Regions from separate parts of the Hymenobacter swuensis DY53 genome, predicted to be linked through region 1. Evidence: riboswitches for the same ligand, from Rfam matches in the RefSeq annotation. Region 1 holds a riboswitch; each other region holds the start of a gene.
What was found. Region 1 has a riboswitch for cobalamin ahead of HSW_RS01435 (ABC transporter substrate-binding protein). Riboswitches for the same ligand answer to the same signal wherever they lie in the genome.
Positions count from the first base shown of each region.

Region 2: it holds a riboswitch for cobalamin, as region 1 does, so the genes downstream of both, HSW_RS12410 (acyl-CoA thioesterase) here and HSW_RS01435 (ABC transporter substrate-binding protein) in region 1, are expected to answer to the same signal.
Region 3: it holds a riboswitch for cobalamin, as region 1 does, so the genes downstream of both, HSW_RS18990 (TonB-dependent receptor plug domain-containing protein) here and HSW_RS01435 (ABC transporter substrate-binding protein) in region 1, are expected to answer to the same signal.

Region 1 is NZ_CP007144.1:279,483-289,340, reverse strand. It holds gene HSW_RS01450 (TonB-dependent receptor) at 1-308, opposite strand, end outside; gene HSW_RS01445 (ABC transporter ATP-binding protein) at 375-1,388, opposite strand; gene HSW_RS01440 (FecCD family ABC transporter permease) at 1,394-2,455, opposite strand; gene HSW_RS01435 (ABC transporter substrate-binding protein) at 2,500-3,717, opposite strand; cobalamin riboswitch at 3,748-3,950, opposite strand; gene HSW_RS01430 (AAA family ATPase) at 3,988-4,521, opposite strand; gene HSW_RS01425 (cobyrinate a,c-diamide synthase) at 4,555-5,910, shown strand; gene cbiB (adenosylcobinamide-phosphate synthase CbiB) at 5,872-6,828, opposite strand; gene HSW_RS01415 (pyridoxal phosphate-dependent aminotransferase) at 6,807-7,835, opposite strand; gene HSW_RS01410 (cobyric acid synthase) at 7,848-9,320, opposite strand; gene HSW_RS01405 (Fic family protein) at 9,749-9,858, shown strand, end outside.
Region 2 is NZ_CP007145.1:2,575,833-2,585,690, reverse strand. It holds gene HSW_RS12450 (TrmH family RNA methyltransferase) at 1-160, shown strand, start outside; gene HSW_RS12445 (outer membrane beta-barrel protein) at 252-1,415, opposite strand; gene HSW_RS12440 (hypothetical protein) at 1,442-2,278, opposite strand; gene HSW_RS12435 (RNA polymerase sigma factor) at 2,259-2,843, opposite strand; gene HSW_RS12430 (glucose 1-dehydrogenase) at 3,048-3,833, shown strand; gene HSW_RS12425 (CoA-binding protein) at 3,918-4,277, opposite strand; gene HSW_RS12420 (NAD(P)/FAD-dependent oxidoreductase) at 4,344-5,921, opposite strand; gene HSW_RS12415 (hypothetical protein) at 6,096-6,443, opposite strand; gene HSW_RS12410 (acyl-CoA thioesterase) at 6,622-7,023, opposite strand; cobalamin riboswitch at 7,219-7,425, opposite strand; gene HSW_RS12405 (O-antigen ligase family protein) at 7,729-9,015, shown strand; gene HSW_RS12400 (MFS transporter) at 9,088-9,858, shown strand, end outside.
Region 3 is NZ_CP007145.1:4,080,339-4,090,196, forward strand. It holds gene HSW_RS18955 (T9SS type A sorting domain-containing protein) at 1-681, shown strand, start outside; gene HSW_RS18960 (SDR family oxidoreductase) at 747-1,622, shown strand; gene ahcY (adenosylhomocysteinase) at 1,723-3,042, opposite strand; gene HSW_RS18970 (DUF4397 domain-containing protein) at 3,198-3,920, opposite strand; gene HSW_RS18975 (hypothetical protein) at 4,103-4,690, shown strand; gene HSW_RS18980 (THUMP-like domain-containing protein) at 4,921-6,108, shown strand; gene HSW_RS18985 (DNA-3-methyladenine glycosylase) at 6,188-6,796, opposite strand; cobalamin riboswitch at 6,878-7,093, shown strand; gene HSW_RS18990 (TonB-dependent receptor plug domain-containing protein) at 7,258-9,204, shown strand; gene HSW_RS18995 (DUF5074 domain-containing protein) at 9,239-9,858, shown strand, end outside.

The DNA.
Region 1 (9,858 bases):
CCGGGGTACTGGATAACGTCCACGGAGGCGTTCTTTTTCAGCACGTCGGTGAATTCCTGGGCGGGCGTCTGCTGGATATCCTGGCGGCTGATTACCTGGAGCTGCTGCGGCACCTTGCCGCGCTCGGTGGCGGCGCGGGTGGTCGTCACCACCACCTCGCTGAGGCTCTGGCGCTGCAGGGTGTCGGTGGGAGCGGGCGTTTGGGCGTGGGCAGTGTGCAAAGGGCCGGCCAGTACGGCCGTGCTCAGCGCCAGCTGGGTGGCGAAGCGGGGCGTCGGGCGGAAGTTGCGTAGCGAGTTCTGTTTCATAACTAAAGCAAGCAGTGAAGGGAGGCGAAAAGGAGTGGCAGAACAGGGGGGGGGGAGGCGCTGGAACTAAGAGGTTGCCGGCTGGTGCAAAGCGCGGAGCAGGGCGGCAATGGTGTCGTGCCGCTGCCCGGGGCTGCCGGCCGCCTGGCTGATCCAGTAGTCGGGGGTGGCCGTCACGCGCAGCGCGGCCGGAGCAGCAGTGGGCACGAACCCCTCACGCTCCAGCGCCCGGCGGGTCCAGAAGGCGGCAGCTCCGTCGCCCACCAGCTGCACCAGGGGGCCGGTGGGGGCGTGCAGGGCAAACGTGCCGGTGGCCGGGTCGAAGGCCAGGCCCTCCCGCGCAAATGCCGCCGCAAAGGCCCCGCTCAGCACCAGGTCTTCGGGCGTGCCGGTGCGCAGCGCCCCGTCGGCGGGCAGCAGCCATACTCGATCGGCGGCTTGCAGGGCCAGGTCCAGCTCGTGGGTGGACAGCAGGATGGCTTTGCCGGTTTGGCGGGCCAGGCGGTGCAACAGGCGCATGAGGGCCACGCGGTTGGGCAAATCGAGGTGGGCGGTGGGCTCGTCGAGCAGAATCAGGGGCGTATCCTGGGCTAGGGCGCGGGCCAGCAGAATTTTCTGCCGCTCGCCGTCGCTCAGCTCGCCCACCGGGCGGTGGGCCAGGGCTTCGGTGCCGGTGGCGGCCAGGGCGGCCTGCACCTGGGCGTCGTCGTGGGTGGTAAGGCCGCCGAGCCAGCCGGTGTGCGGGTGCCGGCCTAGCTGCACCAACTCCCGGCCGGTGAGGTTGCCGCTGTCCACCCGGTCGGTGAGCACCACGCTGAGCTGACGGGCCCGGGCCGGGGCGCTCAGGCTGGTGAGGGCCGCGCCGCCCAGGTCGAGGCGGCCGCTCAGGGGCGGCTGCAAGCCGGCCAGCGTGCGCAGCAGCGTCGATTTGCCGGCCCCGTTCGGACCCAGCAAACACACCAGCTCGCCGGGCCACAGGCGCAGGCGCAGCGGACCGGCCACCGGGCGGGGTGTTTTCGGGCGGCTGAAATAGCCCACCGTCAATTCCTCGGCGGTCAGCAGCGGGATGGAAGTCGGCATGAAACTCAGGAAAACGAGGAGCGGATGTTCTGGCGGCGCAGCACCACCCACAGCACCACCGGCGCCCCCAGCAGCGAGGTCACCACGCTCAGGGGCAGGGTGGCCTGGCTGCCGGGCAGCTGCGCAATACAGTCGCAGCCGAGGGTGAGGGCGGCCCCGGCCAGGCAGCTGGCGGGCAGCAGCAGCCGGTGGTCGGCGGTGCGCAGCAGGGCGCGGGTGAGGTGCGGCACGGCAATACCTACGAAGCCAATCGGCCCGCAAAACGCCGTGATGGACCCGGCCAGCAAGCTGGTGCTCAGAATGATAAGCGTGCGGGAGCGGCCCACCACCAGGCCCATGCTGCGGGCGTAGTTCTCACCCAGCAGCAGCGCGTTCAACGATTTGGCCGAGGCAAACGCCAGCACCAGCCCCACCGTCACCACGCTGGCCAGCACCGCCAAATGGCTGCCCGTAACCCCGCCCAACGAGCCGAAAGTCCAGAGCAGGTACTCCTGAATCTGCTCGGGGGCGCTGAAATACTGCCACAAGCTCACAATGGCCCCCGTCACGCTGGCTATCATCATGCCCACGATGAGCAGCACCACGTTGTCGCGCACCCGCCCCGACAGGGCCAGCACCAACCCCATCACCAGGGCCGCGCCGGTGGTGGCAGCTAGCACCAGCCCCCAGCTGCCGCCCACGCCCAGGGCCCGGATGGCGAGGCTGCCCGCCGCGCTGCCGCTGGCCAGCATCACGGCCGCCACGCCCAGCCCGGCCCCGGCCGTAAGGCCCAGCACCGATGGCCCGGCCAGCGGGTTCCGAAACAGGGTCTGCATCTGCAAGCCGCTTACTGCCAAGCCGCTGCCCACGGCCAGGGCCGTCAGGGCTTTAGGTAGGCGGATTTCGCGCACAATAAACTCCCAGGCCGGCGTATCGATTGGCTGCCGAAGCAGGATACGCACCACGGCCGGCAGCGGAATCGACACCGAGCCCAGGGCAATATCGAGCACGAAGCCCAGCCCTACCAGTAGCGCCAGCACCAGCAGCCAGGTTATATTTCGCCCGGCCCCGGCTGCCGGAACGGGCAGGCGGGCGGGGTGGACGGCCGGAGCTGCCCGTAGCAAAGAGGAACTCACTTGAGTTGCTGGTAGTAGTGGAGCGCGCCGGCGGGCAGCAGGCCGGGGTGCAGAATGCGGAGCAAGTCGGCCAGCACCAGGTCGGGCCGCACCGCTCCCGATTCCCAGTAGTCGTTAGAGCCCTCGGCGTTGGTGCGGCGGTTGTTGTTGTAGAGGCGGCCGCTTTGGAAAGGGGCAAAGGCGGCGTAGCGGGCATCTTGAGTCAGCACCTCGGCCTTGGTGGCGGTGGAGCTCAGGTGCAGCCAGTAGTCGGCGGTGAGGGCCACTGGGGCCACGGTTTCAAACGACAGGGCGAGGCTGCCCTGCGGCGCTTTGCTTTGGTTCCAGGCGTAGGTGGTGCCCGCGTCGCGCAGAAACTGGGCCATGTAGCTGTCGGCGTCGGGCACGTGCCACACGTCCTTGAACGGCATACCCACCACCACGCGCGGGCGCGGGCTGGCCTTCTGGCCCAGGGCGGCCAGGCGCTGGTACTCGCGGGCCACCTGCCCGAACTTCTGGTTGACCAGATCTTCTTTGTTGAGCAGCACGGCCAGCACTTTCACCCACTCGGCGCGGGCCAGCGGCGTGCTTTCCACCCATTCTGAGTTGATCATCACCGGCACACCGGCGGCGGCCAGCGTCTGGAAGCGGGTCAGGTTTTCGCCGGGCCAGCCGGTGGCCATTACCAGGTCGGGGTGCCGGGCCACCAGCTGCTCGTTGTTGAGTTCCTTGCCCTGGCCCACCGCGTAGATTTTACCTTCGGCAATGCGCTGCCGCACCTTGGGGGCTGAGGCGTATTGGAGATTGCCGAGGCCCACTACCACGTCTTCGGCCCCCAGAAAGCTGGCCAGCGCTACGTGCATCGACGAGAGGCCCACCAAGCTGCGGATGGGAATGGCAATAACGTGGGCATCGGGGTAGCCGGCGGGGCGGGGCGTGCCGCGGGGCACCAGCAGGTAGCGGGTGGCCGTGGTTTTCTGCTCGAACGGGCTCAGAATGGTGATGACCTTGCACCGGCCGGTGTAGGCAATGGTGAAGCCTTTGGCGTAGGTGACGGTGGTGCGGCCTTTGGCCGGAGCTGCCACGGTGGGGCGGGCCTTCGGGGGGCTACTCGGCTGGCTGAAGGCGGCCGGCGCGGTGAGCCCCAGCAGGCCCAGCAGCAACAGGCCGCAACGGGCAACTAAATAAGCGGGTACGCCTCCGGCGCGGCCGGAGGGAAACGGGGGTCTGGACATGGTACGACGAGCCTTTCTGCCGAAAGCTGTGACTGTATGGAGCAAGCGGCAGGTCTTCTGACTCCCTCCCCGGGCCGATGGCCTTCCCATTCCTTGCGGAACAGTGGCGCCACGTTATCGGCCGGTTTTACAATAGAGGTTACAGCAGCGGAGACTGTCCCGGATTCTCACCGGATTCCCTTTTAAAGCCGTCCCGCACCGCGGAAACGACTACCAAGTGCTGCGCCAAAGGTAGGGCAAAATCCTAGTCCCACTTGAAACTCCGCCATTTTAAATGCCAGCTACTGTTCTGACGAAGCTTACCCGCGCGGCCACGCTGGTTCTGGGTAGCTCCACCACGGTATAGCCAACCCGCTGGTAGACAAGGTGCAGCGCCCGGTAAATGGCCGTGGCCTCGTCGAAGGTTTGCCAGCGCTCGGCATCGTTCACGTAGATTTCCGGCCAGGGCGGCGCCAGAAAAACCAGCGGCCGATACGGATGCGCCGCCACCGCCGCGTAGTAGGCGGGCGGCACCGATTGGCCTGCCACTTCCAGGTAGGCAATCAGGTCGGGCAGGCCCCGGTCGAAGAACGTGACGCCGCCGCGCAGGGTGGCCTGCCGGTGCTGGGTGACCATGCGGGCCAAAGCCAGCTCGGCAAAGCCGGCCAGATCCAGCCATGGCACCTGGCGGCTGCCCAGGGCCACTTGCTCTTGGATAAGCTGGCGCGACACTTCCTCGGCCACCGCAAAGCCGGCGTGGCCGAGGGCGGTGAGCAGGGTGCTTTTGCCGGCTCCGGGGCCACCGGAAAGAAGATAAAGGGCCATCTTGCGCTGATTTCAACCGTAAACATACCGTCTGTGGCTTTACCTACCGTTTCCGAAAAGCCCCAATTCCTGCTCGCCGCCCCGGCCAGCGGCAACGGTAAGACCACCCTGACGCTGGGGCTGCTGCGGGTGCTGGCCCGGCGCGGGCTGGTGGTGCAGCCCTTCAAGTGCGGCCCCGATTACCTCGACACCCACCACCACACCCAGGCCGCCGGCCGCCCGAGTCTCAACCTCGACGTGTTCATGGCCTCGCCGGCCCACCTGCACAGCACCTACGCCCGCTACACCGCCCCCGCCGACGTGGCCGTGGTGGAAGGCGTGATGGGCCTCTTCGATGGGGCCGTGCGGATGCAGGGTAGCGCCGCCGACGTGGCCGAGCAGCTGGGTATTCCGGTGATTCTGGTGGTCAATGCCAAAGCCATGGCGTACTCGGTGGCCCCGCTGCTGTTCGGGTTCAAGACGTTTCACCCCGGTATCCGGCTGGTGGGGGCTATTTTCAACTTTGTCAATACGGCCTCGCACTACGAGTTTCTGCGCGAAGCCTGCGCCGACGTGGGGGTGGAAGCCTTGGGCTACCTGCCCAATAATCCGGCCTTTACCATCCCGTCGCGCCACCTGGGCCTCTCCATCGACGCCGAGCTGCAATACGAAACCGTGGTGGAAGCCCTGGCCGACGCCCTGCCCCACACCGTGGACGTGGACCGGCTGCTGGAGCTCACGCGCACCGCCGTGCCAACCACCGTGCCGCCGCCAGCCGCGCCGGTAATGGCTGGCCGCCGCCGCATTGCCGTGGCCCGCGACGCGGCGTTTACGTTCACTTATCATCAGAATTTGCAGGCGTTGTCCCGGTTTGGCGAGGTTCGGTACTTCAGCCCCCTGACCGATGCCGCGCTGCCGCTGGGCACCGATTTTCTGTACTTGCCCGGCGGGTATCCGGAGCTGTTTGCCGAAGCCCTGAGCGCCAACGAAACCATGCGGACCAGCATTGCCGCGTACTGCCGGCAAGGCGGGGCAACCTACGCCGAGTGCGGGGGGCTGATGTACCTGGGCCAGCACCTCCTGGATGCGCCGGGCCAGCCGTTTGCCATGGCGGGCGTGCTGCCGTGCTCCACCACCATGCAGGACGCCAAGCTGACCCTCGGCTACCGCGTGGTGCACTGGGACGGGCTAACAGTCAAAGGCCACGAGTTCCACTATTCGCGCCTGCTCGACCACGGCCTGACCCCAGAAGCCGTGGAGGTCACCAACGCCAAGGGCGGGCCCGTTTTGGGGCAACTGTACCGCCAGGGCAACGTGTGGGCCTCCTACCTGCACCTGTACTGGGGCGAAGATGCCGGCTTTATTGCGCGCTTATTGGAGGCGTCGGCGCCGGTGCTGCCGCCACAGTAGCCCCACAATGCCGGCCACCACTACGGCGCACACGGCGTGGTTGAGCCGAGCCACCCGGTTGATTTCCTGGTGCGCCAACGGGCGCGGGTTGTGGCCGATGTAGGGTTTAGGTACGAGCTGGCCGTGGTAGTAGTTGGGCCCGCCGAAGCGGCAGTCGAGCACGCCCGCCAGGGCGGCCTCCGGGTAGCCGGCGTTGGGGCTTTTGTGTTGGTGGCCGTACCGGAAAATGAAGCGAAACCCCCGCCCACTGCCGCCCAGCAGCGCCAGCAAACCGGCCGTGAGCCGGGCCGGTACCAGATTCGCCACGTCGTCGAGGCGGGCGGCAAACTTGCCGAACTGCTCGTAGCGCGGGCTGCGGTAGCCCACCATCGAATCGAGGGTGTTCACCATTTTGTAGGCCATTAAACCCGGCACGCCCGCCAGCGCGTAGTAGAGCAGGGGCGCCACCACCCCGTCGCTCAGGTTTTCCGCCAGGCTCTCCAGCACGGCCGTGCGGATTTGCTGGTGGTCGAACCGGGCGGTTTCGCGCCCCACGATGCGGGCCAGCTGGCGGCGGCCCGCTGCCAGCCCGTCCCGTTCCAGCACCTCGAACACGGCCCGGCCTTCGCGCACTAGGCCCGTATTGGCCAGCCCGTAGAACACCCACAAGCTGTTTAGCGCCAAGGGAATAGAGGGAGGCAGGCGCCGCCCGGCCTTGTCCAGTAGCGTGAAGCCGGCGAAGGTGCCGCCCACTAAGGTGCTTGCCAGCAGTGCCCCTTTCGCTAGGCGCCAGGTGCCGTGGTTGAGCTGCTGTTCGCCGACAGCAATAAGGGTGCCGTAGGTGCGCACGGGGTGGGGCCAGCTTTCGGGGTCGGCCAGCAGCAAATCGAGGGTGTAGCCCAAAGCCAGGGGCGCGGCTAGGCGGGTGAATCGGTCCATTCGCGCAGGGCGTTGAGCAGGAGGTGGTTGTCGGCGGGCGGGCGGGTACCTAGCCGGAAATGCGCGGGCGTGAGGTCCCGGAAATTGGCCGCATCCCGGATCAGCAGGCCGTGGCGGGCCAGCAGCCAGCGTTTCAAGTCGGCGGCGGTGCCGCGCCGCAACTGGCCCACAAAGTAGTGGGTGTGGCTGGGGTGGATTTCGAGGGCCTTGTTTTCGGCTAGCTGAGCCGCGAAGCTGGCGCGGTCGGCAAGCAGCTGGGCGACGGGCGGCTGCACGGCCTCGAAGTGCTCGAACAGGAAGTGCCCGGCGGCGGCAGCCAGGGCGTTGACCGTCCAGGGTGCTTTGGCGGCCGTGAGGTGGGCCACCAGCTTTTCCGAAGCCACCACGTAGCCCAGCCGCAGCCCCGGAATGGCGTAGGCCTTGGTCATGGAGCGCATAATCACCAGGTTATCGAACCGGCCCAGCAGCGGCAGCGCGGTGGTGATGCTGGTCGTAAACTCGATGAAGGCCTCGTCGAGCACAAAAACCATTTGGGGGTGGCAGGCCAGCAATTGCGCTACTTCCCCCTCTTGCAGCACGCTGCCGGTAGGGTTGTTGGGGTTGCACAAAAACACCAGCTCCGCGGCCAGCGGCGCACCGGCCATCAGCTGCTCCCAGGGCAGAAAGGTGAGCTGGTGGCCGTGCAGGCGGGTGGCGTCCTCGTACTCGGCAAAAGCCGGCGTGACGATGGTGGTGCGGCGCCCGGCCCAGGCCTGGGCCAGCAGATAAATGCTTTCGGTGGTGCCGCTGCTGGTCAGCACCTGGTTGGCGCTAAGGCCGTGGTGCGCGGCAATACGGGCGGCCAGACTCTCGGCCAGCACCTCGGGGTAGCGGTTCACGGTGGCCCACTGGCTGAACACGTAGTCGCGCAGGCCCGCCGGCTCGCCACCGTACCACACGTTGGTGCTGAAATCGGCCTTGATGGGGTGCGGGTGCCGGTAGCCGTCGTCGCCATGTCCGTGGAGCATAATGTGGAAAGATTAGCTGCGCAGGGCCGCGTAGATTTGCTCCATGTTCACGTTGGCGCGGATGAGAGCGGCCAGGCGGTCGTACTGCTCGTTTTTGAAGGCCGCGAAATCAACGGGCGCGCTGCTTTCCTGCTGGGTGAACGGGGCCAGCAGCGCGTCGATTACCGTGGGGTTGTCGAGGATGCCGTGCAGGTAGGTGCCCCAGCAGCGCGGACCGGCAAAGTAGCCGTCGGGCGTGCCGTCGTCGAGGGTGGCCACGGGCTGCGGCGGGCCGTCGGGGGTGGTCTGGCCCATGTGAATCTCGTAGCCCCGGCAGGCAGCTTGGGGGCCGTTCCGGAAGGTGAACTGGCGCTGGCGGGTGGTTTTTTCGCCTTGCAGCACCGTGCGCACGGGCAGCAGCCCCAGGCCCGCGGCAGCCGGCACCGGGCTTTCCACCCCGGTGGGGTCTTCCACCGAGCGGCCCAGCATCTGGTAGCCCCCGCAAATGCCCACCACGGTTTTGCCGGCCCGGTGCGCCGCCACAATGGCGGCGGCCAGCCCGCTGCGGGTCAGCGCCAGCAGGTCGTCGATGGTGTTTTTGCTGCCGGGCAGGATGATGATGTCGGCCGCGCTGATTTCGGCGGCGTCGTGGGTGAAAAACACGTCGGTGCGGGCGTCGTGGTTCAGCGCGTCGAAATCGGTGAAGTTGGACATGCGCCCCAGCAGCACCACGGCCACGCGCACCCGGCGGTCCGGCCCGGCGCGCCGCTGCTTGTAAGCCAGCACCACCGAGTCCTCTTCCTCCACAAAAATGTCGCGGAAGTAGGGCAGCACGCCCACCACTGGCACGCCGGTCAGGTCTTCGAGCTGCTGACGGCCGTCGGCAAACAGCCGCGCGTCGCCCCGGAACTTGTTGATGAGAATGCCTTTGATGCAGGCTTTTTCGGCGGGGTCCAGCAGCGCCAGCGTGCCGTAGACGCTCCCGAACACGCCGCCCTTGTCGATGTCGGCAATCAGGTAGGTGGCGGCGCCGGCGTGCTGGGCCATGCGCAGGTTGGTGATGTCGCGCCGCTTCAGGTTCAGCTCGGAAATGCTGCCGGCGCCTTCCAGCACAACGGGCGAAAAGCGGGCTGCCAGCCGGTCGTAGGCCTGGGTGGCGGCGACAAACAGCGCATGACGGTCGTTTACCTGGAAATATTCGTGGGCCGTTTGGGTGCCGATGGGCCGACCGTTGAGCACCACCTGCGAAGCCTGGTCGGAGGTGGGCTTGAGCAGCACTGGGTTCATATCGACGTGGCAGGCAATGCCCGCCGCCTCGGCCTGTACCGCCTGCGCCCGCCCGATTTCCAGCCCCTCGGGCGTGGCGTAGCTGTTCAGCGACATGTTCTGGGCCTTGAACGGAGCCGGCTGATAGCCATCCTGGCGGAAAATCCGGCAGAAGCCAGCCGTGATAACGCTCTTGCCCACGTCGGACGCGGTGCCGACGAACATGATGGAACGAAGCATGAAGCTGACGAAAGGATATGAGCCGCCAAGGTAGGGGCCTTGTTCATAAGTTTGGTCCACCAGTAGCGCTTGTATCAAGTAAGGGGTTGGGAATTATTTTGGGGTGAGTAATGCGCCCGCTGCGTGTCGGCGTTGGTGCTGCGCGGCACGGGCCCCTCGGCACGGGCAGCTTAGTGGCACCGAGCAGCACGCGCAAGTGGCGGGCTAGCACGGCCGGCAGCGTTTGGGCGCGGGGCCACCGCAAAGCCTAGCTGCCGTTGCGCCTGCGCCCGTGCCTGCTGAATTTCACGCAGCAGGTCAGGTAGGTGGAAGGTGTGCGACATTTTCCGGTCATCCACGCTTAGAAATAAGGTGAATATGTCATCAGTCCTCACAAGGACCAAGATGGTGTACGATGCGGAGAATAAGCCATATATTCACCGCAATATATGCGGAGAATGCCCACGTACATTTATCATCTACCCAACTGGCCGGTCTTTAGCTGGCAACCTGCGGCCATTGAGAGCCTGCTGGGTCAGGTGCGCCATCGGCAAGGCCG
Region 2 (9,858 bases), on a different replicon from region 1:
GCTGGTAATGGGCAGTGAAAGCCACGGCCTCACACCGCCCGTCGAAGCCTGCCTTACCCAGCGCCTGCACATCCCCGGCCGGGGCCAGGCTGAAAGTCTCAACGTGGCCGTATCGGCTGCCATTCTGCTGGATAACTTCTACCGGAATGAAATCAATTAAAAAATGAGAATTAAAGATTAAAAATGAGCCGTTGAATGATCCTAGATTGGATTCGTTCAACGGCTCATTTTTAATCTTTAATTCTCATTTTTTAATTGAGCAACGATACGCCGAAGCTCAGGGTCTGGGCCTGGGGGCCACGGTTGGTTTTAAACGTGTCGTTGAGGTTGTATTTCACGAACAGGTCGATGCCGCGGATGCCGATGAGGCCCTGCACGCCGTACTGGAAGTCTTCGAGGTTGTAGTTGCCCCGGTCCTTGTCCTTCTTGGTGTCGCCGTCTTCCTGGTACTTGATTTTGGTGTGCGAGCCCAGCCGATACCCCACGAAGCCGCCGGCCCCGATCCGGAAAGCATCCTTGCCCTTCTTGTCCTGAAAGCTGAGCATGGGCATCAGGGGCAGGTTGATGCTGGTAACGGAAAGCTTGCTCTTCTCCAGGTTGCGGCCGGTGTCGGCTTTGCGCAGCACGGTCACGCCATCATTATTGAGGAACTGGTAGTTGTTGTCGAGCATGTAGTTGTTGAAGCCCAACTCGGGGCCGGTGCGCAGGAACAACACCGAACCTTTGCGGCCCAGCCGGATATCGTAGTGCCAGTTGAGGCTGATGTAGCGGGAGGCTATGGGCCGCAGCTCAGGCGTCACACCATTAACATCAGCTCTTTTGTTGACCAGCGCGTTCAGCCCCAGGTCGATATCAAAGTTGCTGTGCACGGCGCGGTTGGCGCGCTCTTCCTGCTTGGCCTTCCGCTCGGCGTTGCGCACCGAGTCGGAGGCGGCGGTGGCACCCACCCGCACCGATACCCGGTCGTTGCCGCCGTCGGTGCTTTCATCCACCGACACCCCAAACACGCGGCCCAACGTCACGTCCACGTGGTCAGCCGATTTGGTGGCTTTTGCGCCGGTGCCCTGGTTACGCACCGTGATGCGGATCTGCTCGGGTACCTGTTTGCCAGGCTGTTCCTTGGCGGGGTAGAATTCCATGGTCACCTGCTCCGACTTGGAGTTTTTGCCGGCGGCCTCGGCCTGGGTGATGTAGCCGTCGAGCAGAACTAACAACGAATCGAGCTTGTACTGGCGCAGTTCGCGCAGCTGGGCTTTGTTCTTCACAAAAAGCGTCATGGTGGCCTGGTTGGGCAGTTTCACCACAATGGTGTCGTCGTTGGCAACGGGGGGGGCGAGGCAGGGCAGCGTTTTGGCCTGGCTGGCGGAAGCAGCACCGAGAAGCAAAGCAGCGAGGAGAACGGGGAGGCGTTTCATAACAGAAGGCGCTAGAAGCGGGAGAGTTAGAGTTGAATGACTTTGGTGAGCGTGCGACCCGCCAAGCGGGCCTGCACCGTCACCGTTTCGGGCAAGCCGGCGGCCGTGAGGCTCACCTTTTCGCCCTGCACTACGTTGCGGGCCTGCCGCAGCAACGATACCAGCCGGGGCCGGTGAGCAGGCACGACCGGGGCCGGAGCTTCGGTGGCGTTGCGTACTTCCACCTCAATGGGGCCGGTGAAGGCCACAGTGCGGGCGGGCGGTTCGGTGGGCTGGGCCAGGGGTAGTTCCGGGCGGCTGATGGCCGATTCGGCGAAGCTTTGGGCCGTTATCCGGGGTTCTGCCCCCGGCAGGGAAGCGGCTACAGCCAGTTGCTGCGGCTCAGAAGCACGAGGCCGGCTGATCCGGCGGCTTGCGGGAGCGGGGTCCGGTTGTACACCCGCGGACCGGGCTTCCGAAGCGGGCGTCGTAGTGGCCACTACGGCGGCCGGCGCAGTGGCCGGGGCTTCTGTGGGGCTAGATGGCGAGGCGGGGGAAGGGGTTGCCTGGGCCAGCGTGTTTTTTTCGGAGTTTAGTTCGGCCGGTGCCGGGGTGGGGCGGGCCGGGGTGGCCGAGGCCGGCCGGGTCGTGGTGGCGGCCATTTCAGGCCGGCCGGCGGAGCTGCCGGTGCCGCCCGTCAGCACCCACCAGGCGCCGCCCAGCAGCGTGAACAAAGCCACAGCAGCGGCAGCCAGCCACATGGCCGGCCGCCGCTTGCGGGGTTGAATTTCGGCCTCAATGGCGTCCCAGACGAAAGCGGGCGGGGTTGGGGCATGATCCGCGAGCCGGTCGCGAAACAGCTGATCAATATCTTCCGGTTGCATACAGTTCTTTGGGTGAGGAGGTGGAAGCGGGCCGGGCCTGGGCACTGGCCACCGCGAGGCGGCGCTGGAGCATGCCCCGGGCCTTGCTAAGCTGCGACTTACTGGTGCCCTCCGAAATACCGAGCAGTTCGCCGATTTCGGGGTGGGTGTAGCCCTCCAGGGCGTACAGGTTGAATACGGTGCGGTAGCCGGCGGGCAGCTCGGCCAGCAACGCCAGCATATCGGCGGCGTTGAGTTGGCTTTCTGCTTCGGCGGCAGTGGCCGGCACGTCGTAGGTCAGGTCATCGATGGCCATGTGCAGCGGCTCCTTGCGGCGCAGCATCCCCAAGGCCTCGTTCACCACAATGCGCCGGATCCAGCCTTCGAAGGAGCCCTCGTGCCGATACTGGTCGAGGGCCCGGAATACTTTGGTGAAGCCCACAATCAGGGCTTCCTCCGCGTCCTCGCGCCGGCGCAGGTAGCGCAGGCACACAGACAGCATCAGGCCCGCGAACCGCTCATACAGCAGTTTCTGGGCGCGGCTGCTGCCCTGGCGGCAGGCGGCTATCAGCTCAACATCGGTCACGGGAAAAGGCGTAAAGTTTGGTCAGCAGCAGGTCGTTTGGGGGCTAGATGGTGGCCGGGCCGCAGGGGTTGCCTGAGGACGTAAAAAAAACTGGCGACTGTATAAAATGAAAAGCTCCCGAGTAAAATGCGGGCTTCCAGCAACAATCATAAAAATTGGGTGTCTATAATATGTACCAACATACATCTTTGAGCTGTGAAAACGATGCAAGGAAAAGTTATGGTGATTACGGGTGCTGCTATGGGCCTAGGGCTGGCGGCGGCCAAAGAGTTGGCTGGCCGGGGTGCCCATTTAGTGCTGATTGACTACAATCAGCAAAGCCTGCAGGAAGCCCGACAGGCCATTGTCCGGGAATTCCCGGAGGTAGAGGTGCTGACGGTAGTGGCCGACGTATCCGATGAGGCTGCTGTTCAGCACTACGTGGACGAGGCCGTGTCCCGGTTTGGCCGTATTGATGGGTTCTATAACAACGCGGGCATTGAAGGCAAGCAGGCCTCCATTACCGAGTACGACGTAGCCATGTTCAAGAAAGTCATTGATATCAACCTGCTGGGCGTGTACTACGGCCTGCGCTACGTGCTGCCGGTTATGCAGCGGCAGGGCGGGGGACGTATCGTAAATGTGGCCTCCGTGGGCGGCATCCGGGGCGTGCTGAATCAGATGCCTTACGTGGCCAGCAAGCACGCGGTATCAGGCATGACCAAAAACGCGGCACTGGAATACGGCCGCTACGGCATTACTACCAACGCCATTGCGCCCGGCGCCATCCTCACGCCCATGGTAGCCGAGGCCTTTAAGCAGATAAACCCCACTGACCCCAAACAGGCCGAAGCCCAGTATGCCAGCAACAACCCCACACGCCGCCTGGGCCAGCCGGAAGAGGTAGCCAAGCTGGTGGCGTTTCTGCTGAGCGAAGACGCCTCTTACGTAAGTGGCCAAACCATTGCCATCGATGGCGGCGAATCCAACATGTACGGCAACGCCGAGTAAGACGTAGGCAAACCGCCGACGCAAAAAGCCGCCGTGCCTCAGGCACGGCGGCTTTTTTATTTCATGGTATAGCCCACTGGCAGCCTAATACTGCCCCACGCTCAGCATCACCAGCGTGCAGGCTTCTTCGGTTTGGATGCCGCGCTGCTGGGCCAGCTCTTCCAGCTCCGGGTTTTCGGTGCCGGGGTTGAAGATGATGCGCTTAGGGTTGAGGTCCAGAATGTAGTCGTACCAGTCGGGCTGGTTCTGGGGGCCTACGTAGAGCGTCACGGTGTCCACGCCCTCGGCGGCGGGCCGGTCGTTACGGATTTCCAGGCCGGCTACCGAGCCTTTGCGGATGCCCACCGGCACTACCTCATGGCCGTGGCTTTTGAGCTGATGTACGGCGCGGTAAGCGTAGCGGGCGGGGTTATCGGTAGCGCCCAGCACAAGGGTCTTTTTCATGAGTAGGTAGCTTAAGGTAGCGTTGCCAGCAGGTGGCCGGACAATTGATGATATGGGCTTAAACGGCTATTTCGTGCCAATGGCTGCAAAGGCGGCTTCCGCGCACCGTTCGCCATCCATGGCGGCCGATACAATGCCGCCGGCGTAGCCCGCTCCTTCGCCGCAGGGAAACAGGCCGCGCACCTCCGGGTGCTGCAGCGTGTCCCGGTCACGGGGGATGCGCACGGGGGAGGAGGTGCGGCTTTCCACGCCCACAATCTGGGCTAGGTTGGTGGCGTAACCGGGAATTTTGCGTCCGAAGTTCTGGAAGCCCTGCCGCAGCCGGTCCGCGAGGCCCGCGCCCAGCACCTCATCCATCGGCACCGATACTAGGCCGGGCTGGTAGCTGGTTTCCAGCAGGGAGGCGGAGGTTTTCTTTTTCAGGAAGTCGCCCAAAAGCTGGGCGGGGGCCAGTTGGGTGTTGCCGGCCAGCTGGCAGGCGCGCTGCTCAATTGCCTGCTGAAAGCGCAGGCCGGCCAGCGCCCCGTGCTGGCGTACATCCATATCCTCTAGTTCCACGGCTGCCACAATACCCGAGTTGGCGAAGCGCGAGTCGCGGCGGCTGGGGCTCATGCCGTTCACCACCACCTCGCCGGGAGCCGTGGCGGCGGGCACGATAAAGCCGCCCGGGCACATACAGAACGAGAACACGCCCCGTTGCCGCTGCTGCCACTGCGTCTGGTGCACCAGGGAGTAGGAGGCGGCCGGCAGTTCACCCCGGTCCTGACGGCGGTACTGGGCCTGGTCGATGAGCTGCTGGGGGTGCTCCACGCGCACGCCCAAAGCAAACGGCTTGGCCTCGATGAGCACGCCGCGCCGGTGCAGCAGTTCGTAGATGTCGCGGGCCGAGTGGCCGGTGGCCAGCACTACGGCATCGGCCGTCAGCTCCTCGCCGGTGCTCGTGACCACGCCGCGCAGGTGCTGGCCGGTCAAAACTAGGTCATCTACGCGGGTATCGAAGCGCACCTCGCCGCCGGCCGCCAGTACCGAATCGCGCAGGGCAGCTACCACGGAGGGCAACTTGTTGGTGCCGATGTGGGGGTGGGCATCTACCAGAATATCGGAGGTGGCGCCGTGCTGCACCAGAATCCGCAGGATGCGCTGGATGTCGCCGCGCTTGGTGGAGCGGGTGTAGAGCTTGCCGTCGGAGTAGGTACCGGCCCCACCTTCGCCGAAGCAATAGTTAGAATCCGGATTCACCACGTGGTCTTTGTTGAGGGCGGCCAGGTCGCGGCGGCGGGTGCGCACGTCTTTGCCGCGCTCCAGCACAATGGGTTTGATACCCAGCTCAATGGCCCGCAGCGCGGCAAACAGCCCGGCCGGGCCAGCGCCCACAATCAGTACCGAGCGGGTGGCCTGGCTGACGTTGGGGTATTGGAACCAGGGGCCGAACAGGTCGGCTGGCGGGACCGTGCGGTAGATGTCGGCGCGCAGACGCACCAGCGGCTGGCGGCCCCGGGCATCAATGGAGCGTTTGCGCAGATGCACAAAATCGGCCTGGCCGGGCACGAGGCCGGCGGCATCGAGCAGGGCGCGGTAGCGGGCCAGCTCATCGTAGGCTACCTCCGGGGGCAGCAGTAGCTCAAGTTCCTGGGGAAGGGACATGGAGTAAATGGGGGTGAAAGGGAGTTAGCCTCTGAACCGGTACTGGAATCAAGGAAGCGCAAAGATACGCGGCCCCGCCACACGCCGCCGCCCCGACTGCAGGCCGGTCCTAAACCAACGTGGTTCAGGGCCGGCCTGCAGTCGGGGCGGCAGGTACAGGAGCAGCAGGCGGGGCTAGTGGCTGGTGTGGCCGTTGCTGTTCGGGGTAGTCTGGTTTTTGCCCGAGCCCGAGCCCTGGAGGCGGGGCCAGAATTCCTCCATGGCCTCGTTAAACAGCATCAGTGTCTGAGTGCGCACTTCGCCTGAAGGGTGGCGCAGCAGGTTGCCCAGCAGGTGCCGGTACATTTCGGTGGTTACTTCCAGCCCTTTGGCGCTGATGAGGCCGTGGTGAAGCAGGTCGCAGTTAGCGGCCACTGAGTTTGCCATAGAATCGGTTAAATCTTCGCGGGCTTGGTCTGCTTCCCGGAACGACTGTTCCAGGCGGGCATTCATCTGCGGGGTGTAGTCCTTTTCAGAAGCCATATCTAGGATGAGACAAAGGGGGAATGGCAGGCAAAACCACGGGCGGGGTCGGAATAGTTCAGCTCAATCCGAAAAAATCTTGTTTACGTCTTATTTACGGCTCAGTTGCCCCGCCAGACTGCCGCCGGGGGTAGTACTAACGGTACAGATGGGGTACCACTTTGGCTGTGAAACCGGCTCAGACAGTCGTAGCGGGCAGAATGCGCACGGGCCGCTTGTTTTCATCCACCGCCACGAAGGTGAACAGGCCCGAAACGGCTCGGTGGCGCTCCTCGGAGTACATCTGCTCTACGAACAGCTCCACCCGCACTTTCAGGCTGGTATTGCCTACATGTTCTACCCGCCCGATCAGCTCAACAAGCGTACCGCCGGGAATGGGGTGGGTGAAATCGACCTTGTCGGAGGATACCGTCACCATTTTGAGGCGCGAGAAGCGGGTGGCCGTGATGAAGGCCACCTCGTCCATCATGTGCAGGGTGGTGCCCCCGAACAGGGTGTCGTAGTGGTTGGTGGTGTTGGGAAATACAGCCTTGAAGATGCGCGTTTCGGCGCGCGTGATTTTTTCGGCAAGCGTGGACATGGAAACTGGAAAAAGGTGGATGAATGCACTTTCCCGGCCCGTTTTGGCGGCCTCGTACGTTTCCCGTAGTAGCTCCTCGCTGACTGCCACGCCCCCGGCTGCGCTGCGCCCGGGCATAGGTTTCCCGGGTTGCGGGCCGGAAAAGCGGCCGGCCGTGGCAGCACCCAACAAGGCTCTCAGGTCGCGAAGAAGCCTCATCATCAAAAGCGGCAGGCAGGTCTCCTGACTCAGGCCCGACTCCCCGCCCTTCTCACCGGCCCGGGGGCGGTAATGGGCTGCGTGGGGAAGCCGTTGCCACCGGGGTGGCGGGCCATTACAGTAGCGCGTCTGTCCGGGAGTTGCACCCGGTTCCCTTTTCGGGCCCTGCCAACCAGCCGGGCCACCTGCCGCTCGTCTGACTGAAAAAACAGACAAAGAACGTGGCCGCAAAGTACGCACAGATTCGGAAGCGGCTTCGGGGCGAAAAAAGAACTGTTCAGGGCCGGAGCCGCTGTGATGCTACTGGGCAGAAGGCGTACTTTGCGCTCTGGGGATATGCCTTTCTACAGTAACAAGTGGTAATGATTCGGATTTCAAGGCCGTTTTACTCAGGTTGTCAGACGTGCGGTGTTCAGCTGCCGGGAAATCATGGCTCGGCGGCGTATAAAAACCGCAGGAGTGCCACAGCAGCTACCGTGTCAGGAAGTTTTAGTGAATAGTAACGGCATGCCAAAGTTGGTAGAAACCCTGGCCATAGGAGCGTATTATCGTTCGGGAAAATTATCTCAGCACCTGTTGTGGCTGGCCTGCGGGGCGGGCGTAGCCGGGCTGCTGGCCTCCCGCGCCCTGATTGCTTTGAGCCCGGTGGTAGGCGTACTGGCCGTGCTGGCTAACCCCCAGCTGCGCCAGACGGCCGCCCGCTGCTGGCATAACGGGGCCCTGCTGCGGGCGGTGGCACTGGTGGCGTTCCTGCTGCTAAGCGGGCTCTATACCAGCGAGTGGGCGGTGTGGCGGCATGAGCTGTTCCGAAGCCTGACGTGGCTGGGCGTGCCGCTGGCTTTCACGCTGGCCGTTCCGCTGAGCGGGCGGCAGCGGCGGGCAGTAGGAGCACTGTTTGTACTGAGTACAGCCGCCGTGGCCCTGGCTACGCTGGTGAAGTATCTGCTGGACCCCGTCAGTGCCGATGCCGCCATCAACGTGGGCCACAACGTGCAGGCTATTACCGGGGTGTTTCACATTGCCTTCGGAACCATGCTGGCGCAGGCATTTTTCTGGGGGTTACTGCTGCGGCGCGAGCAACAGGTGGGGCCTCTGGGGCGGGCGGTATTGCTGGCGGCGGCGGCCGTTATCGTGCTGACGCTGCATGTGCTGGCCTACCGCACGGGGCTGCTGGTGCTGTACGCCGGGCTGCTGGCCTACGCCATCCGGCTGCTGCTGCGGAAGCACGTTGCGTTCGGGGTGGGGCTGCTGGTGCTGCTGGCTCTGGGGCCGTGGGTGGCGTTTCAAACGCTCCATTCCGTGCAGCGGCGGGTAGAGTCCACCTCCTGGGACATCAAGCAGTACGTGCAGGGAAACGATATCAACGACTACTCCCTGGCCCGGCGGCTGGCGGCGGTGGAAACGGCCGCCAGCATCATCCGGCGCAACTGGCTGGTGGGCGTAGGCCCGGCCGATGCTTACGCGGCCATGTTGGACGAATACCGCTGGAAAAACTTCGGGCTGCGGCCGGCCAACTGGGTGAACGTGCATAACCAGTACCTGAGTGCGCTGGTCGGGGGCGGGCTGGTGGGACTGGCCATCTGGCTGAGTATCCTGTTCTGGCCCCTGCGCCACCGCAGTGCCCGGCGCAACCCCTACATCGTTTTATTTATCCTGACCCAGGCCACCGTAATGATGGTAGCGGATATGCTGAGCCTGCAGATCGGGCTGAACCTGTTCGTGTTTGGCTACGGCTTTTTGGTAGTAGCCGCCGAAACCAACCGCCTGCGGGCGGCCCCGAAGTTGCCGGATTAAGCTATTCTTGCGCAGGACGCCTTCCCGGCGTGGCCGCCGCCCAATATTCTGCTACCCAATTTGTCCTGCTTTATGCCGCACGTCACCACGTCCCGCACCATGGCCTCACGCATCCGGTCCATTTTCAGCGGCTCGGTGGGCAACCTGGTAGAGTGGTACGACTGGTATGTGTACTCGGCCTTTGCCCTGTATTTCGCTCCCGCTTTCTTTCCCAAAGGCAACCTTACGGCGCAGCTGCTCAACTCGGCGGCCATTTTTGCGGTGGGCTTTCTGATGCGGCCGCTGGGCGGCTGGCTCATGGGCGTGTACGCCGACCGGGCCGGGCGCAAGGCCGCCCTGCTGGCCTCGGTGCTGCTGATGTGCGGCGGGTCGTTGCTGATTGCCCTCACGCCCTCGTACAGCCAGATTGGGGTAGCCGCCCCGGTCCTGCTGGTGCTGGCCCGGCTGCTGCAGGGCCTGAGCGTAGGAGGGGAGTACGGTACCTCGGCCACCTACCTCAGCGAAATGGCGGACGCCAAAAACCGGGGTTTCTTCTCCAGTTTTCAATACGTTACGCTGATTGCCGGCCAGTTGCTGGCATTGTTGGTGCAATTGGGTTTGCAGCAGTTTCTCACGCCGGCCGAGCTGTACGCCTGGGGCTGGCGCGTGCCGTTTGCCATTGGGGCCGCCGCCGCGCTGGTGGCCCTGTATCTGCGCCGCACGATGGAAGAAACCGATGCTTTCGAGCGGGAAGCTGCCCCGGCCCGGACTGCCGGCCGGCCCGGCCAACTGCGGATACTGCTGCAGCATCCGCGCGAGGTGCTTACGGTAATCGGCCTCACCCTGGGCGGCACGGTGGTGTTC
Region 3 (9,858 bases), on a different replicon from region 1:
CCGCTCCTGCTGGGCCCGCAGGATACGTTAATGTTACGCCTGCGCTTCGATGCCGCTACTGGCTACACCGAATTTAGTCTGCAAGAAGATTCCACAACGCACAGCTGGTTTATAGCCCGCGCATTCCGGTTTCGGAAGCTGTACTACTTGGTGGAAGAACGGCAAAACGCCCGGTATTGGGTGCATGCCGTGCGCATCCGGCGCGGTCAGGTACAGGGACTGGGCACCGGTTACCGCCAGATGCTGGACCTGAGCCAAGCAGCCTGGCAAGGACACTGGCCCCAGTTGCTTGCTTCCAATGGCGACAGTATGCAGCTACGCTTCAACCGGCAGCAACTTCGTAAATTCTATACTGAAGAAGTTGACCGCTTCACCACCTACCGGCTGGCAACCACATCGGCAGGCCAAGCAGCAACTCCTAGCGCGGACCTCACTCCTACCCAATCGATGAGCCTTTACCCCAACCCGGCCAGTACTTCCGCTACGGTAGTTTTCAAGGATACTGCCGCTCACTTGGTGCAGCTGTATGACGAGCGGGGCCGACTGCTGCAGTCGTACGCAACGACTGAAAACCAACTGTCTTTCCCCGTAGCTAACCTACCTGCGGGTACTTACCTAGTGCGCACCCGACTGGCCGCCAATGGCGCAACACTGACGCTACGCCTAGCAGTGACACACTGAGCGGACGGTTTCAACTTCGAGGCTACCCTTTCGTATAGCCGCTCAGCCATTCAACCTCCTGATTTATGAGCACAGCCATACAGCCCATTGCCCTCGTCACCGGCGCTACTTCCGGCATTGGCAAAGTAACTGCGCGGGAACTAGCGCGCCAAGGCTACCATGTGGTGCTACTGGCCCGCAACGCCGATAAAGCCGCCCATACCCGTCAGGAGCTCCAGGCGGCTGTGGGCCTCGGCCACCGTGTGGATGTATTGCTCTGCGACTTATCGGACCTGAGCCAGGTAGGACGAGCGGCCCAGGAGTTCAACCAACGATATGCCCGGCTGGATGTGTTGGTGAATAACGCGGGACTTGTCTTCGGGGCCGAGCGGGAAACCTCCGTGAACGGCCACGAAATGACCTTCGCCACCAACCACCTCGGGCCTTTTCTACTCACTAGCCTGCTGCTGGAAAAGCTGCAGCAAAGTCCGGCAGCCCGTATTGTGAACGTGGCCTCCATGGCCTACCAGTTCGCCAAGCCCGATTTTACGGACCTGGATGCCACCCGGCGCTATTCTCCCATGCGGGCGTATGCCAACTCCAAGCTGTTCAATATCATGTTTACCCAAGAGTTGGCCCGGCAATTACGCGAGCGGGGTATTCTCCGTATTACCACTAACAGCCTGCACCCGGGCGTGGTGGCCAGCAACTTCGGCAGCAACTCTACCTGGTTTACGCGGGCTTTCTATAAAATGGCCGCGCCGTTCATGACATCCTCCGAAGACGGGGCCCAGACCAGCATCTACCTGGCTTCGGCCCCGGAGGTAGCCCAGACCAGTGGTGGCTACTTTGTGAAGAAGCGTCCTGAAGCTGTAAAATCGGCCTTTACTACTTCTGAGAATGCCCAGCGGCTCTGGCAAGAATCAGAGCGGATGGCAGGACAGCCGTTTTTTGCGGCCTGATTTCCGCCTCTTCCCTTACTTTGCTTGTCAACTAAACGTAAAACCCCGCCCGGCGCAGTGCCGAGCGGGGTTTCTTACGTAAGCCAGAAGCCGTATTCGGCTAGTAGCGGTACAGGTCTGATTTGAACGGGCCTTCTACAGGCACCTTGATGTAGTCAGCCTGCTTGGGCGTCAACTCGTCCAACTCCACGCCAATTTTGGCGAGGTGCAGGCGGGCCACCTTCTCATCGAGGTGCTTGGGCAGAGTGTATACCTGGTTTTCGTACTGATCAGCGTTCTGCCACAACTCCAGCTGGGCCAGCGTCTGATTCGTGAACGAGTTCGACATTACGAACGAGGGGTGGCCAGTGGCGCAGCCCAGGTTTACGAGGCGGCCTTCGGCGAGGATGATGACCTCTTTGCCTTCGATGTTGTAGATGTCAACCTGTGGCTTCACCGTGTCTTTGGTGTGGCCGTAGTTTTTGTTCAGCCACGCCATGTCAATTTCATCATCGAAGTGACCGATGTTGCAGACAATGGCTTTGTCCTTAAGGCTGCGGAAATGCTCCTCCGTGAGGATGTCGCAGTTGCCAGTGGCAGTTACCACAATGTCGGCTTCCTTCACGGCGTTGGCCAGCTTCTTCACGGCAAAGCCGTCCATAGCAGCCTGCAGGGCGCAGATGGGGTCGATTTCGGTAACGATAACGCGGGCACCGGCACCGAGCAGCGAAGCGGCAGTTCCTTTTCCTACGTCGCCGTAGCCAGCTACTACGGCTACTTTACCGGCCATCATCACGTCGGTAGCCCGGCGGATGGCATCTACGGCCGATTCTTTGCAACCGTATTTGTTGTCGAATTTCGACTTCGTTACCGAGTCGTTCACGTTGAAAGCGGGCAGTGGCAGCGTGCCAGCTTTTACGCGCTCCAGCAAGCGCAGTACGCCGGTGGTGGTTTCTTCCGAAATGCCTTTGATGCCGGCGGCCAGTTCGGGGTACTGGTTCAGCACCATGTTGGTCAGGTCGCCACCGTCGTCGAGGATCATGTTCAGCGGCTCACGCTTCTCACCGAAGAACAGCGTCTGCTCAATGCACCAGTTGAAATCCTCTTCGTTGAGGCCTTTCCAAGCATATACCGGCGTGCCGGCAGCAGCAATGGCGGCAGCGGCGTGGTCCTGGGTAGAGAAGATATTGCACGAAGACCACGTCACCTCAGCGCCCAGTGCCTGCAGCGTCTCGATGAGTACGGCAGTCTGGATGGTCATATGCAGGCAGCCAGCAATGCGTGCGCCTTTCAGCGGCTGACTGGAGCCATACTCTTCGCGCAGAGCCATCAGACCCGGCATTTCAGCCTCGGCCAGACGGATTTCCTTGCGGCCCCACTCGGCGAGGCTCATGTCTTTTACTTTGTACGGAACGTAGGCCGTGGTCTTGGTGTCAACCATAGTGTTGGTAGCTGGAATGCGTGTTGCGTTTCAACCGCAAAGATATTCAATTTGTTACGCTTTTTCAGCCCATACTGATTTCCAACGCTTTACATCAAACAGCCCGCCTGACAATGTCAGGCGGGCTGTTTGATGTAAAGCGTCAGCTAGCGCAGTTAGTTGTTTTCAATAAACTCTGTCTTAACCTGCAAATCAGTTGTCAAGCCGGTAGAGGAGCCACGCACTAACAGGGTGTATATTTTGCCTGCGGCAATAGATTTGCTGTTGATAAGCAGCACCGGTACATTGCTGGAATTAGCAAGGTAAAAATTGCTCGTAGCCGCATCTATTTCCGTGAAAGCTGAAGCGTTACCAAACGACACGTTCGGAATTAGCAAGGAAGCTGTGCCGCTGGTTTCGGTACGGTACAGGCTCACGGGCGAAGCAGCACCAAGACCAATGTGCACTACCCGGATTTTTGCTTTCCCAGCCGCCGGAGCGGTCAGGTCATCCTCTACCCACAAAGGTCCGATGGAATTGGCCTGGTTAGAAGGGCTGTAAGCAAATAGCGTGTAGCTTTTGTCTTTCGCCACATTCTGGGTGCTGTTGACAACCGTAGTGGTGGTGCCGGCTACATTGACTTTGAAAACACGACTACCAGCAGTCAGCGTCTGATAGCCGGTATTTTCTCCATAGACAAGGTCTTTAACGGCCTTATCGTCAGCTAGCACGGATACCTTCACGTTAGCATTGGGTGCAGCATGTACTACAAGCACCTTGCCCTGGTCGGGGGTAGGCGTGGTGTTATCGTCGTCGTTGGAGCAGGCCGAGAAAGCCAGAACAGCGGGCAGAGCAGCCAACAGAACGGCCGGGCGGAAAAGCGAAGTCAGGGTTTTCATAAGCAGGAGAATGGATGAACTGACTGCCTCAACGAAGGCAGTTCCTGTTTTGTTGGATGAGCACTAAAACTTTTCCTCGATGAATTGCACTTTTTTCTCGTCCAAACACTTAGCTAGCTGAATATTTGTGCAGTAGATTTGTACTTATGCCCCAACTACTTTTGAACCACACTTCCAGCATTTTGCGTCGTTCTTTCGTTGCTGCCGCCTGTGCCCTTGGCCTCTCTCTTTCGGCTCAGGCACAGCAGGCCACTACCGTTATCCGGCTGGCTCCAGAGGATAAAGAGCGGGGACTAAACGGCGTCCAGAAGAACTTTTACTTTACTACCGGCGCGGGCACCACAGAGGCTGAATACCAAAGCGCAGGTTTTTTCGGACAACGATTGCGCCCCTATCTGGCCGGTAACCAGGAGGCCCTGGATAACCTGAACAGCTACCGGCGGCAGAAATGGCTGTTCGTGGCCGAGCGGCTCACCTTTGTAGGTGCCGTGGGCGTGTACGGGCAGCAGGTACTGGCCCTCAACGAAAAAGAGCAATATTTTAATAATACCCAGCAGGTTGCCATCGGTGTGGCAGCGGTTAGCCTGCTGAGTAACATTTTCATTTCCCGCAATACGAATTCGCATTTTCAGCGGGCAGTAGAGGCCAATAACGCCGGGCTGCCGGCCGCCCGCACGAGTGCCTTATACCAGTTGCGCCCCAGCGCGGTAGGCGTTGCCGCCAGCCGTACCGGTCAGCCAATGCTGGCCCTGCGCTGGAACCTACGCTAGCACCTTTCCTGTTTTCGGGTCATTCCGGGCGGACTTGGGAGTTGAACATCTGTAACAGGATGACGACTTCGGAGCCTTCGCCCGGAATGTTCTTTTTAACCTGTTCAGGCCGCATCGTACTGCCGGGAAGCTGACAATTGTCGGATTCCTGCTTACGTTTGATGACGTCTTTCGCCCTGGCCAGCTTCGGATTTACGTTCGGAGCCGACCTGTTTTCGTAGGAAACCTACATGGAATACCCGCTGCCGACGGCGGCCCGGCAATACGTTGCCGAGCACCTGCACGACGACCCTGCCACCCTGGCTCTGCAAGCGCGCCGCCACCCCCACCTCCCCGTCCCCGAGCTTATCCGCCAGATTCAGGCACGTCAGAAGGCCCGCGCCAAGATTCCGGCCTGGGCAGAAAACCCCGACCTAGTATTTCCACCGGCTCTGTCGGTCGAACAGGCATCTTCGGCCCGCACGGCCGCTTTCAAAGCCTCTCTGGTACAGGGCCAGCGCCTGGCCGACCTCACGGGTGGCTTCGGGGTAGATGTTGCGCATTTTGCCGCCGCCGTGGCCGAAGTCCACTACGTGGAGCGTAACGCGGCCCTGGCCGAGGTGGTCCGCTACAACCTGACTCAACTCAACATCCGGAACGTGCAGTGCCACACCGGCGACGCTGTGCAGTTCCTGCGCAGCACTCCCGATACGTTCGACTGGCTGTACCTGGACCCGGCCCGGCGCGATACGGCGGCCAAAAAGATATTCCGGCTGCAGGACTGTGAGCCCGACGTGCTGCGCCTGTTGCCGCTGCTATTGCATAAAAGCCGCAGTGTGCTGCTCAAAACCTCCCCCATGCTCGATATTGAGCAGGCCATTCAGGAGCTTCGCCAGGTACGCCGTCTGTGGGTGATAGCGGTGGATAATGAGTGCAAAGAAGTGCTGTATGAGTTGGGGCCCGAGCCGGCCATAGACCCCGAGCGATACACCGTAAATCTGCTCCGAACCGGGCAGCAGCAGGAATTCCGACTGAACCGGGCGCGGGAGTCCCGCGCCGTGGCCCGCTACGCCGAGCCGCAGCAATACCTGTACGAACCCAATGTGGCCGTGCTCAAGGCCGGGGCGTTCAAAAGCATCGGCACGGCGTTCGAGTTGTTGAAGCTACACCAGCACAGTCACCTTTATACATCTGATACGTTGCGTCCCGACTTTCCTGGTAGGACTTTCCGGATTCGGGCAGTGGAGAAGTACGACGGTCAGGCCCTGCGCCCTCACCTCGGCCCCGACGTACGCGCCCACGTCACCACCCGCAACTTTCCGGATACCGTGGCTGAATTCCGGCACCGAACCGGCATCCGGGAAGGCGGCGACCTGTACCTTTTCGCCACCACCAATCTGGAAGGCCGACTGATGGTGTTGGTTTGTGAGAAGCTGTGAAATAGTGCGTTTGAATACTCTGTCGGCGCTACTTACGCGGATTGTAAGGTCAAACGGACCATTCCACTACTTCACCATTTCACTTCGCGGGGCTAGTCCAGCGGTTGTTTTTGAGGCGGAAGCGCCAGGGCAACGTGGCGGCGGTTTCGCCGGCATAGGTCAGGCCTACACGGGAACTGGCCAGAACGTCTGATTCCGCAATGGTTTCGCCCGCGTCTTCCAGCCAGAGTAAAGAGTCCTGCAGATCCGTACCAGTAAGGGCCGGGGTGATGCCCAATGCCTGGGTCAGCAGGCCAGGGCCGGCCGTCAGGCGGGACGAATCGGAAGGAATGCCACCGCGCCGCGCCGTCATTATCTCCAAGCCGACCAATGGCTCTATGGCCCGGATAAGCACCGTATCGGGTTTATCAGCAGCATTGGTGCTGATGTTGAACAGCGTGTGGCGGTTGTATACTTGGTAGAGGTAGGCCCGGCCGCCGGGCTCGTGCAGGGCAAGGCCGTGGGTGCCGCGCCGCTTCAGATGCAGTTGCATGGAATCGTCGCCCTCATGCGAGTACGCCTCCGTCTCTACAACGCGCCCCCCTGTCAGTTGCCCATCAAGGCAGGAATAAACGTGTTTCCCCAGCAGGTCACGGGCAACCTGAACGGGGTCGGGGCGGCGGTAGAAGGACAGCGGCAGCTTGGACATAAAAGGCAGAGCGGAAGAAGAGCGTAGCAGCGGACACCCGTTGTTTGCGAACAATACAGCCACAGTATACGCGTCATTGCCTATCTTTGCCACTGTAAAGGTGTCCGGACCCCAATTGTGGGGCGAGGCTGAAAAGGGAATCCGGTTTAACGCCGGAGCTGTCCCCGCAACTGTACGCTTCATGAGTCGGCGCGTCATCACCGGCCACTGTTTCAGCTTCTTTACCGGAGGCTCACGAAATGGGAAGGCGACGCGCCCGGAGCAAGCCAGGAGACCTGCCTTTGCATTCCCCTATGTTCAGCGTCCTCGGAGGAAGGGCGGAGAATGAATGCAGTAGCGCCGCTTCGGCAGCGCGAGATACCCTTCTGTTTTCGGCCTCGGCTTCAGGGTTCAGCGAGTTTACCGGCTGATTTCTGAGGCTTTGAACTGAATTTTTCGATTGCGAAAATTTGGTTCGGAAGATGCGCTTACCTGAATTTTATCCTGCCGGGCTGTTGGGCCTGCTGGTGAGTTGTGCCTTATTGGTGCCGCAGGTTCTGGTGGCGCAAACCAGCAGCACACTAGATACGCTACGGCTGTCCGGGGTACGCGTGACGGGCCTGGGCGCGGAGCGGTTTGCCGTGGGCAGCCGGCGGTTTTCCTTGGATTCCCTGGCCCTGACCAACTACCGCACCGGTACGCTCACCGACGCGCTGAGTGCCCGCACGGCCATTTACCTGAAGAACTATGGCCCAGGCCAGCTGGCCTCCATCACGCTGCGGGGTACCTCGGCCCGCCATACGGCCGTCCTCTGGAATGGCTTCAACATCAACCTGCCGTCGTTGGGCGAGGCTGACTTCTCTTTGCTGCCCGTAAGCGGAGCCACGCAGGTAGATATTCAGCCGGGGCCAGCCGGGGCCATCTACGGCAATGGGGCTATTGGTGGCACGGTGTTGTTATCGTCGGGGGTGAAGTGGGGAACGGGCTGGCGCGGGGCCGCCCAGGCCGATTATGGCAGCTTTGGACTGGGAGCCGGCAACCTGGAAGCCGCCTTCAGCAACGAGAAAATAGCCCTCCGCACCAGCATACTATACCGGCAGGCCGATAACGACTTTGCCTACTACACCCGCGAAGCCCAGGGCCGGGTGCGGGTACGCCAGGAAAACGCCGCGTTGCAGCAAGCCAGCCTCACGCAGGATCTTACGCTACGCATGGGTCAGCGCAGTGAAATTTCGGCGGCTGTCTGGCTGACGGATGCTGACCGACAGATTCAGCCCGGCATTGGCACCAACAATACCAACGCCCAGGAGCGGGACCAGAGCCGCCGCTTCACGGCGGGCTACCGCTACGTGAGCACCCAACATGAATGGGCGGCCCGCGCGGCGTGGTTTGAAGATGTTCTGAACTACCGTGACGACGTGAGTGGTCTGAGCGAATCACGGGTGCGCACCAGCCAGGTCCAGGCAGAGCATACCTGGCGGTTTGCGCCTAACGCCTCGGTGCGCCTGGGAGGAGAGGCCCAGCGCTTCGCGGCGCAGGTAGATGGCTACGGCAGTGCGCCGCGCACCGAAAACCGGTATTCTGGCTTTGCCTTGTTTCGCTACGACCCGAGCCCGCGCCTGCAGTTGTCCCTGAACCTGCGGCAGGCAATCCTGCCGGGTCGGCGGCCGCCCCTCACGCCTACCGTGGGGGCCGAATGGCTGGCGTTTCAGGCCGGAGCCCATAGCATCAGCCTGAAAGGCAGCGCCTCGCGCAGCTACCGCGCCCCTACCCTCAACGAGCGGTACTGGCGGCCCGGCGGCAACCCCAATCTGCTGCCGGAGGAAAGCTTCGGATACGAAGGCGGCGTGGTGCATCTGTTGGAGCTCACACCTACCCGCCTGCGCCTGCAAACGGAATTAACGGCTTACCATCAGTTGGTAGATAACTGGGTGCAATGGACGCCGGGGGCTTCTTATTGGTCGCCGCGCAACTTGCGGCAGGTGCGGGCGCAGGGATTGGAAGCCAGCAGCCAGCTGACGTGGCGCCCCAGCACTTACCAGCTCACGGTGCGCGGCAGCTATGCCTTTACCCAATCCCGCAAAACCCAGGGCGCAGCCGATGATGCTGACCCAGTAGGCCGGCAATTGCCCTTCGTGCCGTTGCATACTGCCGCTTTCAGCACCGACCATACCTGGCGCGGCTGGCAATTGAGCACAGCTTTCACCTACACCGGCTACCGCTACACCGATGCCTCGGCCACGGAGTTCCTGCCTTCCTTTCCGCTCCTGAATGCCTCCATGGGCCGCACGCTGGCTGTACGGCCCGCCTGGAAGCTGCTGCTGCTGGCCCAGTGCTACAACCTACTAAACCTCGATTACCAGAGCTACCAGAACCGCGCCATGCCGCTCCGCCACGGCAGTTTGAGCCTACGCGTATTCTGGCGCTGAGTCACGCCTTCTTTTCCTTAACCTAATTACCTGCATGAAACCATTTTCCGCCTTTACCGGCCTTCCCGGCCGCTTGCTTCTGGGCAGTGCCGCCGCCCTAAGCCTGCTGGCCTGTGACCCAGACAACGAGCCGGAGCCTACCGAGCAACCCATCGTCACCAGCACAGTATTCGTGGTGAACGAGGGTAATTTCCTACGTTCCAATGCCGATATCAGCCTGTTCAGCAAAGCCAGCAGTTCGGTAACCAACAAAGCCCTGTTCAACTCCGCCAATGGCCGGACGCTAGGTGACGTGGCCCAAAGCATGGCCGTACAGGACAGCCTGGGTTACATCGTGGTCAACAACAGTAATAAGCTGGAAGTGGTGTCTTTGGCCAAATTCCGCTCCAAGGCCACTATTACTGGCCTGAAGCTGCCCCGCTACTTTGCCGCCGCTTCTTCGGCCAAAGGCTACGTAACCGAAACTGTGTCGTACAACGGCGGCAATGGCCGGGTATCGGTACTGGATCTGAAGACGAATACCATCAGCAAGTCTGTTGAAGTAGGCGTGCAGCCCGAGAAGTTATTGGTGGCCGGCTCACGGCTGTACGTGACCAACAGCGGCGGTAACACCGTAACGGTCATCAATACCGCTACTGATGCCGTGGAAGGCAC